DNA from 2 places in the Mesobacillus boroniphilus genome. Region 1 is predicted to be linked to the other one. Evidence: predicted binding sites of a transcription regulator. Region 1 holds the regulator's gene; the other holds the start of a gene.
The links. The regulator Rex, encoded in region 1, represses fermentation and respiration genes when NADH is low (regulators of the CRP and FNR family bind a similar motif). The targets are predictions, from matches to a motif close to TTGTGAAATATTTCACAA.

Region 1 (5,332 bases):
CTGTCGTGAAGCCTTTAGATTCTTCGATTGTGATAACGCCGTCGTTGCCAACGCGCTCCATCGCTTCAGCAATCAATTGTCCAACTTCTTCGTCAGCAGCAGAGATAGCCGCAACTTGTGCGATAGAAGCTTTGCCTTCGATTGGCTTAGAAATAGCTTTCAACTCTTCAACAGCTGTTACAACAGCCTTTTCCATACCTTTGCGGATGCCCATTGGGTTAGCGCCGGCAGTTACGTTCTTAAGACCTTCGCGGATCATCGCCTGAGCAAGAACAGTTGCAGTAGTCGTGCCGTCACCAGCAACGTCGTTTGTTTTGCTGGCTACTTCAGCAACAAGCTTAGCACCCATGTTTTCGAATGCATCTTCAAGTTCGATTTCTTTCGCGATCGTTACACCATCGTTAGTGATAAGAGGTGAACCGAATTTCTTCTCAAGAACCACGTTGCGTCCCTTTGGTCCAAGAGTTACTTTTACTGCGTTTGCAAGAGAATCAACCCCGCGAAGCATCGCGCGGCGTGCTTCTTCACTGAACTTAATTTCTTTAGCCATTGTAGAAAGACCTCCTCAAATTTTTAATATTTAACGTTCTGTCTATAATCGCAGTGATTATTGTACTACTGCAAGAATGTCGTTTTCACGTAGGATTAGGTACTCAGTTCCCTGGTACTTTACTTCTGTGCCTGCGTATTTTGAGAAGATAATGCGGTCTCCGACTGCAACTTCAAGAGCAATGCGCTCGCCGTTCTCAAGAACACGGCCTGTTCCAACAGCTACGACTTTACCTTCTTGAGGTTTTTCTTTCGCTGTGTCGGGTAAAACGATACCGCTTGCAGTTTTTTCTTCAGACTCAACAAGCTCGATAATAATGCGATCTCCTAGTGGCTTGATCAAGTGAAACAACCTCCTCAAATTATATGTAGAATTTTTTTATTAGCACTCTCCTCGATAGAGTGCTAACACAATTTATATAATAATGAATCTCCATTTTTTTTGCAAGCGTGAAGCCTAACTTTTTTTATAAAATTTAGCATTAAATTCAACCTCATTCCCTTCGACAGCAAGTACCATATTTCGCGTTTTCTGAAGGAAGCCTGGCTAAAAAAGAGCACCTTAAAGAGTATGCCAGTTCCAAGGAATCTTAACCAAAACATTCACGAAGCGCCCTGATATTTGAACTTTCTCGATGATTACTAGTAAAATGGATAGATAGCATTCTTATAATAGCTTTCACGGCATACACATAGACGATCCGAATAGAAGGAGATTATCATATTGAAAAAAGAATACTGGTACGTCATTATCGCTTATATTGTCATGCAGCTTTCAAGCCTGATTGGCATCCCGATTATTGCATTTATCGGAGCCGCAATGGGGAAAAGTCTTGAGGAAATGGAGACCATCTCGATTCCCTACTGGCTCGTGATCAGCTTTTCGCTAACACTTGTAATCGTGCTTCTGCTCCTAAGGAAGGAACGCAGGACAGATGCAGACTTACGTGGTGCTTCATCACCGGCAAGCTCAGCTGCCTGGGCTTTCGCAGGTGTATTCCTTGCTCTGTTCGCCCAATCAATCGCGGCAAGCATCGAAAACATGCTTGGCATTGAAATGGGCTCGGAAAATACACAGGAAATCATTAAGTTGATTGAAAGATTCCCGGTTGTCATCCTGGTCAGCTCGATAATCGGACCAATCTTAGAAGAGATCGTCTTCCGGAAAATCATTTTCGGCAGTCTGCATAAGAAAATGAATTTCTTTTTCGCCGCTCTGATCAGCTCTGTCATTTTTGCACTCGCGCATATGGAGCCGGAGCATGTGATTCTTTACTCAGCAATGGGCTTCACCTTTGCTTTCCTTTATGTGAAAACAAAGCGTATCATCGTGCCAATCATTGCCCATGTTACAATGAATACAATGGTTGTCCTGCTTCAATCCGTATTTAGGGAAGACATTGAGAGAATGATAAAAGAAGCAGAGAAAATTCAAAGCTTTATTGGGGGATTTTAAGTTATGAAGCAATCGCCTTTATTTTCAGGCATTGTCTACATCTTGTTAGGCAGCTTATTCACCTATTTCGCCATCCAGAATGTAAACGAGACAGGCTGGGGATTCTTCAGCTATTTGCTTGTGGCCCTCGCTACGTTCGACTTCGGGTCCGGCATCAGAATGATTATGTTCCATTTTAAACTGAAAAATATACAGAAAAAATAGCTCCTTCAGATGAAGGAGCTATTTTTTATTCTACTGTTTCAGTTGTTTCAGTATCTGTCGGATAATGCTTTAAAAAGTAAATCAATGACTGCAGCTCCACCGCCAAATCAATGTGGTGGATCCTTATGGACGGCGGCACATTCAGCCTCGCCGGGGTGAAGTTGAGGATTCCCTTGATATTAGCCTGTACCAATCGGTCTGTTATCGGCTGCGCCACAGCTGATGGAACCGTCAGGATTGCCACCTGAATACCTTCCTCGACGACAACCTTGTCAAGGTCGTCCATGTGATACACTGCTACGTCTCCAATCTTCGTGCCAACCTTGTCCGGTGCCACATCAAACGCAATCTCGATTTTCGTGTTATTGTTCTTGGAAAAATTATAATTTAAAAACGCTGTTCCGAGATTACCGACACCAATTAAGGCAACCTTCGTCAGTTCATCCTGATCGAGTGTCTTACGGAAAAAGGTAAGCAGGTAATTAACATTATATCCGTATCCCTTTTTACCTAAAGCTCCAAAGTAGGAAAAATCCCTTCGGATTGTCGCAGAATCCACTTTTACCGCTTCACTTAACTCTGCGGATGATACCCTTTGCTTCCCTGAAGAATGCAAGTTCAATAAGAACCGGTAATATAGTGGCAAACGTTTTGCGGTTGCCTGCGGAATCTTCATAGCATCATTCGTCATTCTCCATCCTCCACCCTGTCCGTTTTTCTATCTCAACTTCTCTTCTCTCTTAAAATCGCCGTTCTTTCCGCCGGTTTTTTCGACAAGATACGTCTTGCCGATCACCATGCCTTTATCAACGGCCTTGCACATATCATAAACAGTCAGCGCACATGCTGAAGCTGCTGTTAACGCTTCCATTTCTACACCCGTATTTCCTTTTGTTTTTACAGCTGCTGCGATATTTAAAACATAGTCACTACCATTTTGCTCCCAATCGAATGAAAGGTCAATGCCTGTCAATGGAATCGGGTGGCACATCGGGATTATTTCAGAGGTTTTTTTCGCCGCCATGATGCCTGCTACCTGCGCGACAGCAAGTACATCCCCTTTTTTCATTTTATTTTCAGTGATTCTCATATATATATCTTCGTTTACGGTTATGCTGGAATGGGCGACTGCCGTACGGACCGTCTCCGGCTTTTCACTTACATCGACCATCTTCGCTCTTCCCTCTTCGTTAAAATGCGTAAATTCTGCCATGTTAAAGCTCCTTTCTACCAAATGATACACTATTTTGTCAAACTTGTGTGTGAACTTTGTTTCAGTGTTCACAATACATAGGGAATTTTTTACACCTTACCACCTATAGCAGTTCGCACATATTGCCGTGCCTATATTATTGGGTTACACTATCTCTAAGGCAATAGAGGTGAAAAATAATGATATTATTACAAGTTAATCAGCTTTCAAAATATTTTGCTGCTGATCTTATTTTATCGAATATAAAGTTTGAAATACAGACAAATGACCGTGTAGCGCTCGTCGGCCGAAACGGGGCAGGCAAATCGACACTGCTAAAAATCATCGCCGGCTACGAATCGCACGATGGCGGCGAAATCATCCGCCCAAAAGGTACGACAATTGGATACCTTGCCCAAAATACCGGTCTGGAATCCGAGAAAAGCATCTGGGATGAAATGCTAGCTGTTTTTGACCATCTGCACAGCATGGAAAAAGATTTGCGCCGTCTCGAGGAAAAAATGTCGGATTCTGACACCCTGTCAAACGCGACAGAATACGAAAGAGTATTGAAGGAATACGACCTTTTGCAAGTCCAGTTCAAGGAAAAAGGCGGCTACCAGTATGAAGCCGATATCCGTTCCGTCCTACACGGCCTGAACTTCCATTCTTTTGATTATTCCACAAAAATATCCACTTTAAGCGGAGGACAGAAAACTAGACTCGCATTGGCGAAGCTATTATTGACCCGCCCGGATATTTTGATTTTGGATGAACCGACGAACCACCTTGATATTGACACGCTATCCTGGCTTGAACAGTATTTGCAGGGCTATAACGGAGCCATACTGATCGTTTCACACGACCGCTACTTCCTGGATAAGGTCGTGAACCAGGTATATGAAATCTCCCGCCACCTGCTGACGAAGTTCCCAGGCAATTACAGCTCATATTTGGAGCATAAAGCCGCGAATTACGAACGTGATCTGAAACTGTATGAGAAGCAGCAGGATGAGATTGCCAAGCTCCAGGATTTTATCCAGCGTAACCTGGCCAGGGCATCAACAACTAAGCGTGCCCAGAGCCGTCGGAAACAGCTTGAAAAAATAGACCGGTTGGACAGGCCGATGGGTGATGAAAAATCTGCATCGTTCAGCTTCCAAATTGAACGCCAGAGCGGGAATGATGTCCTGAAGGTAGATGCGCTTGCTGTCGGCTATCAAAACGAAGTGGTCTCTAAGAATATCACGTTTAACCTTTCGCGCGGTGACAGCACTGCACTGGTTGGACCAAATGGTGTCGGAAAATCAACTTTATTAAAAACTATCGTTGAAAAACTGCCCTCGATAACCGGCAATATTCAATACGGTTCTAATGTTTCGATCGGCTACTATGATCAAGAACAGGCAGAACTCAGCTCGAATAAAAAGGTTTTGAATGAACTTTGGGATGAATACCCCCTTAAATCGGAAAAAGAAATCCGCACCGTACTGGGGAATTTTCTTTTCTCAGGTGACGATGTCTTAAAGATTGTCTCCACCCTGAGCGGTGGCGAAAAAGCTCGTCTGGCACTTGCCAAGCTTATGTTGCAAAACTCGAACTTCTTAATCTTGGACGAGCCTACTAACCATCTAGACTTGGACAGCAAGGAAGTTCTTGAGAATGCACTCATCGACTATCCTGGCACAATCCTGTTTGTCTCACATGACCGTTATTTTATCAACAGGATCGCAACAAAGGTCCTCGAGCTCGATCGCAGTGGCGCAACAGAATACCTTGGCGATTACGATTACTACGTCGAGAAAAAGCTTGAGCAAGAAGAGCTGAAAGCACTGGCCGAACAAGCAGCCAACGCAGCTGGAACCGTGACTGAAACAGCCAGACAGGATAAAACCTCCTACCAGCAGGACAAAGAAGCAAAAAAACTCGAA
Region 2 (5,332 bases), on a different contig from region 1:
GTCGATACACATGAAGCTTCCCAAAATCATGCTGTTGAATTTGAAGTAGTGGACCATATCGGAGCAGGGATGCTTACAGATAAAGAGCTCGGGCCCTTCCAGGCGGTCAGGATCATGACAGGAGCCCAGATGCCTGTTGGCGCTGACGCCGTTGTTATGTTTGAATTGGCTAAAGAAGTCGAGCGTGATGGAAAAAAATATATGGAAACAAAGCGGAAACATAATAAGGGAGACAATGTTTCCTACCGCGGCGAGGATGCAAAAGAAGGGGAAGTGCTTGTAAAAAAAGGCACTTTTATCAATCCGGGAATTCAGGCAATGCTGGCGACATTTGGGTATGCGAAGGTACCAGTTGCAAAGAAACCGGTAATTGGGCTTTATGCAACGGGAACTGAATTGCTTGATGTCGATGAACCGCTCGAACCAGGAAAAATCCGTAACAGCAACTCTTATATGATATCCGCGCAAATCCTTCGTGCTGGAGCTGAAGTGAAATACTTTGGCCAGCTGCCAGATGATTTTGATACATGCTTTGATGCCGTAAGCAAAGCGATAGAGCAAGTGGATTTATTCATTACGACCGGTGGGGTTTCCGTCGGTGACTACGACTATCTGCCAGAGATTTATGCAAAGCTGGGAGCAGAGGTGTTGTTCAATAAGGTAGCAATGAGGCCAGGCAGCGTCACTACTGTAGCGCAGCTTGATGGGAAGTTATTGTTTGGCCTATCAGGAAACCCTTCAGCATGCTATGTTGGCTTTGAATTGTTCGCTCGTCCAATTATCAGGAAGATGCTGTTTACTGAACAGCCTCATTTAAGGAAGGAGAAAGCGATTCTTGATGCCAATTTCCCTAAAGCAAATCCATTTACTAGATTTGTAAGGAGTGCCCTGACAATAGAGAATGGCAAGCTGGTCGTGACACCGAGCGGTCTGGATAAGTCGAATATCATCATGAGCCTGGCCGGGGCTAACTCCCTCATGATCCTCCCTGGCGGTACAAGAGGTTTCGAGCGGGGAACTGAGGTTGAGGTCCTTTTGCTGGAAGATCATGTGGGCAGTGGATGGCCTTGGTAAAACCGGTGCTGTTCCAGGTTGCAGGGTACCAAAACAGCGGCAAAACTACACTTAGCCTGAGGTTGATCAAAGAGCTGACTGCAGCAGGTCTGAAGGTTGCGACAGTCAAACACCATGGGCATGGCGGCAGGCCGGAAGTTGTAGAGGCAAAGGATTCAGACATGCATGTAAAGGCAGGAGCTGCTGTCTCCCTTGTAGAAGGAGGTGGCAGGATGATCATTCATGCTGAAAATGGGCAATGGTCCCTTTCTGAAGAAATAGACATGCTATCCTTCTTCAAGCCTGATGTAATCTTGATAGAAGGATATAAGAATGAGCCCTATCCTAAGGCGGTCATCCTTCGTGATGAAAGCGATTTGGAGCTAGTGGAAAAGCTGCATAATATCCAGGTCGTTTTATGCCGAAAACCTGGGTTGTCAAACTTGTTAAAAGATTCAGCTCTCCCTGTTCTTAATATGGATGATGGAGTTTGCTGGATTTTAGAATACATCACCAATAAATAGGTGATTTCCTCTAAGTCGTTCAAGGTTTAGCAAGAAAAAGTTCTTATTTTGGACATAATCGGCGACTTTTGTCACTGTCACTTCATACTTACCCGGTTAGAATGTTAATGGGGTTTAAGTTGTGAGATATGTGTGAGGTGAGAACGATGGAAATGCTGCAAATCTTCTTATGGATCGTGTACCCGTATTCGGTTGCGGCAATAGTGGCAATGGGGCTCGTTTGGCAGTACGATGCATCGAGAGAGGAAGGAACACGCTCGAAAGCAGGGAGGCTTCTGCTAGTCGTCGTCAAAACACTTATGGCTGCCAGCACAGCAACAGGTATCGCCATCGTGCTATCCAGCAGCATAGCTAACGAACCAGTATTGCTGTTGAGATGGCTCATCAGCCTTGCCCAGCTGCAGCCAGACATGAGCTTGGTCACGGATGTTTCCATTCTCTCTAAGGTGCATTTCATTGTTGTGTTCCTATTCCTATTGAGTCTGGCTTTCACGAAGGAAATTTATTATTTGTTAAAACCGCACTTATATTTGAAAAAAATCTTTTTAAAACTTCATTTTGAAAAAAGAGGCTGAAAATAAGTTTCTGATTTAGGATCAGAACTTGGATATTTTAAGAGATAAACAAAGCACGGTAAAATATTTCTAGTAATGGGATAGCAAGGCGATATAAAAAAACGCTTAGGAATTGAATTGAAATTCCTAAGCGTTTTTGCCTTATTTTCCACCACTTGCTAATTGATATTGCTCTGAGACGATGAAATCATCATCTATTAAAACATAAGGATGTGTTTCCATCAAAATCCTTGTGAGGTTGTCTGGCATTTTATCCCCTTCGTAAGCACAAATCAGTGGGAAAGACAGTGCATTTACAGCTTGGTCTACTATTCTTTCAAAATCTTCAATTATATGCAGTGGATCTTTCATTGTGGCCCACTCAACATGTGCCCAGGATCGGAAAGGGAGATCATTTTCTATATACGGCTGAACCATGTTATTAAAGTAATCCAGGATTGCAGGAGGATGATAACTGCCACTGGAATAATAAAAATCGAAGTTGTTTACCCAATGAACAAATTTCATTTGATCTTCCGTTAATCGTGAGCTGAGTTCTTCGTCAATTAAACGGAATAGAGGTTCATTTTCAATGAAAATAACATAATCCCCCGCCATAACGCCTTCTTCTATAAAACTAACAGCCTGATTAATGTATTTATCCATTTCATTGTAGGAATAAAGGACATGAACGCTCCTATGATCTTTAAACAACTGATTCATGTTGTTCTTCAAGTGATCACCCCTTCTTAAGTAATGCCTTCAAGTTTACTACACTTCCGTATATAAATAAATGACCGTTCAAGTTCAATCCCTGACTGAAGGGTTCAAATTTTTTAAGATGAATGTGCTAGAACCTTATAGTTTTTATGACAGTTCAGTGTCAGTGGGATTCCCACACGAAGAAATGTGATGTGTTTCACTTATTCATTGTTTTCACTGCTTTATATTTAAGGTAAGAAACATAAGGGAGTGTTCATTCATGAAGTTATTTATGCCAAAACAGCATGGGGCCTGGGCGATGTTGATCATCCCTTTCTGGCTTGGAGCAGCGGCAAGTGAAATAGTCTGGCAGCATGTCCCGTTTTTTATCGGATGGTTGTTACTATATCTAGGAACATATCCGCTTCTATTGATGTTCAAGAAAAAGAAAATTCCGTTTTATCGTAAATGGGCACTTATTTATATAATACCAGCGTTAGTGTTCTTAATGTTTCCATTGTTCACAACACCATCAATCGTAACCTTTGGCCTTTCAATGATTCCGTTTTTTTTGATCAATGCATACTTCTCTGCTAAAAATAAAGACCGGGCTCTCCTGAATGATTTAAGTGCAATCGTTGTTTTCGCCATTGCTGGACTGGCCAGCAGTTATCTCCCGAATGGGGAAGTCAATGAAAACGCCATTCTTGTTTTTGCTGCAGTTATTCTATTTTTCACGGGAAGCACGTTTTACGTGAAAACAATGATCCGTGAAAAGAAAAATAGTCAATTCAAATGGATTTCCTGGACGTACCATCTTCTGGTACCGATTTTATGGCTTGTGGCAGGAGAGGCAACCACCGCGGTAGCCGCCATTCCAAGCTTGATCAGAGCTGTTGCATTTTACGGTAAACCACTTTCCGTCATGAAGGTAGGGATATACGAAGTAGTGAACGCAGTCCTGTTTTTTATCATCATGCTATTTGCGATTCTGTAACAACAATCAAAGCGAAGACTACAAATAAGTAAAGCCGACAGAAAAAAATCTGGCGGCTTTTACTATTCGATATTGCATATTTCAATCGGGCAATTCTCACAATCTATTTCTCTTTTAAGTCGATTTAGTGCATGGACGGTAATAAAACCTTTATCAATTGAAATGATATTACTCTTCCTAAGATCACTCAATAATCTGTTTACGACCTCGCGAGAAGTCCCGCAAAAGTTTGCAAGCTCCTGGTTTGTAAGGGCTACATTAATTTTAAGTCCTTCATCTGTTTTGATTCCATAGCTGTTTACCATTCGAATCAAGGTGGAGTATAATGCCCCCTTTTTTCCATGAAGGACGAGATCCCTGAACCTTGTTTGTGATTTGCGATGCTGCAGGGAAAGCCATTTAACGAGTTCCAGTGCCAGCCCGCTATCCTTTTCGATTTCAGCCTCGAGCTTTTCCTTTTGAATCACCGCCACCGTCCCGCTTTCTGAGGCGCGGGCATTCAATATATGCTGAGATGCCTGGCTGAACAGTGATAACTCCCCAACCAATTCGCCAGCTGAACACATTCTGATTGTTAACTCGCGTCCATCTGGTACCATTTTGCTTATCTGAAATTTCCCGCTCTGGATAATGTACAGCTCATCTGCGGTATTTCCTTCTTCAAAAAGGAAGCGCCCTTTATCAATTGTCTTGATTCTGTGCACCTTTTCAAAAAGCTTATTCAAATTTGGTGACAACGTTGTTGCAGTCAACATATGAATACCACCTTATTAAGGGAAGATTAATACTCCCTTGTGTATCTGATATTAATATAATTATATTGTAAAGCATACAAATCCAGCAATAAAATTGTGAATTGTTCACATATTGTTAATAAATTGTTGCGTTTTTTCTTGTTTGTTCTTATAATAAAAAGAAATTTATTTATAAATATAAATATACATGATTATTTATACATAAGCTGAAAGGAGGTTTCAAGTGAAGGCAGCGATCATTGGTACCACTGGATATGGTGGAGGAGAATTGATCCGTATCCTGGAAAATCATCCATATATCAGTATTCATTCAATTCACACAACTAGAGATGAAAAACCTGTTTCTGAAGAATATCCCCATTTAACAGGTATTTTTGATAAGGTCCTCACCAAGATTGAAACTGAAAAAATCGCCGAGGAAGCAGACATTGTGTTCCTGGCAACCCCTTCTAAAGTTTCCGGAAAGCTTGTTGAATCATTTTTCAATAAGGGTATTAAAGTTATTGATCTATCAGGTGACTTGAGGTTAAAAGACGCATCAGCTTATAAAGCATGGTATAAGCATGAACCAGTCGGTGCTCCTATTCTGAATGAAGCAATCTACGGACTTAGTGAATGGAATAGGGAGCAGATTATGAACGCAAATCTACTAGCCAATCCAGGCTGCTACCCGACTGCAGCGCTCCTTGGGCTGGCACCAGTGCTGACAGAAAAGCTAGTTGAATCGAATAGTATCATAATTGATGC

Region 2: DYI25_RS01260 (YwiC-like family protein) is a predicted target of Rex. The motif match lies at 3,039-3,056, and genes of this name have one in related genera.

Annotation. Positions count from the first base shown of each region.
Region 1 is NZ_QTKX01000007.1:3,789-9,120, reverse strand. It holds gene groL (chaperonin GroEL) at 1-550, opposite strand, end outside; gene groES (co-chaperone GroES) at 608-892, opposite strand; gene DYI25_RS21970 (CPBP family intramembrane glutamic endopeptidase) at 1,274-2,005, shown strand; gene DYI25_RS21965 (YdiK family protein) at 2,009-2,209, shown strand; gene DYI25_RS21960 (redox-sensing transcriptional repressor Rex) at 2,235-2,900, opposite strand; gene moaC (cyclic pyranopterin monophosphate synthase MoaC) at 2,928-3,422, opposite strand; gene DYI25_RS21950 (ABC-F family ATP-binding cassette domain-containing protein) at 3,602-5,332, shown strand, end outside.
Region 2 is NZ_QTKX01000001.1:246,583-251,914, forward strand. It holds gene glp (gephyrin-like molybdotransferase Glp) at 1-1,074, shown strand, start outside; gene mobB (molybdopterin-guanine dinucleotide biosynthesis protein B) at 1,062-1,577, shown strand; gene DYI25_RS01250 (respiratory nitrate reductase subunit gamma) at 1,724-2,152, shown strand; gene DYI25_RS01255 (MEDS domain-containing protein) at 2,294-2,866, opposite strand; gene DYI25_RS01260 (YwiC-like family protein) at 3,114-3,830, shown strand; gene DYI25_RS01265 (Crp/Fnr family transcriptional regulator) at 3,893-4,585, opposite strand; gene argC (N-acetyl-gamma-glutamyl-phosphate reductase) at 4,809-5,332, shown strand, end outside.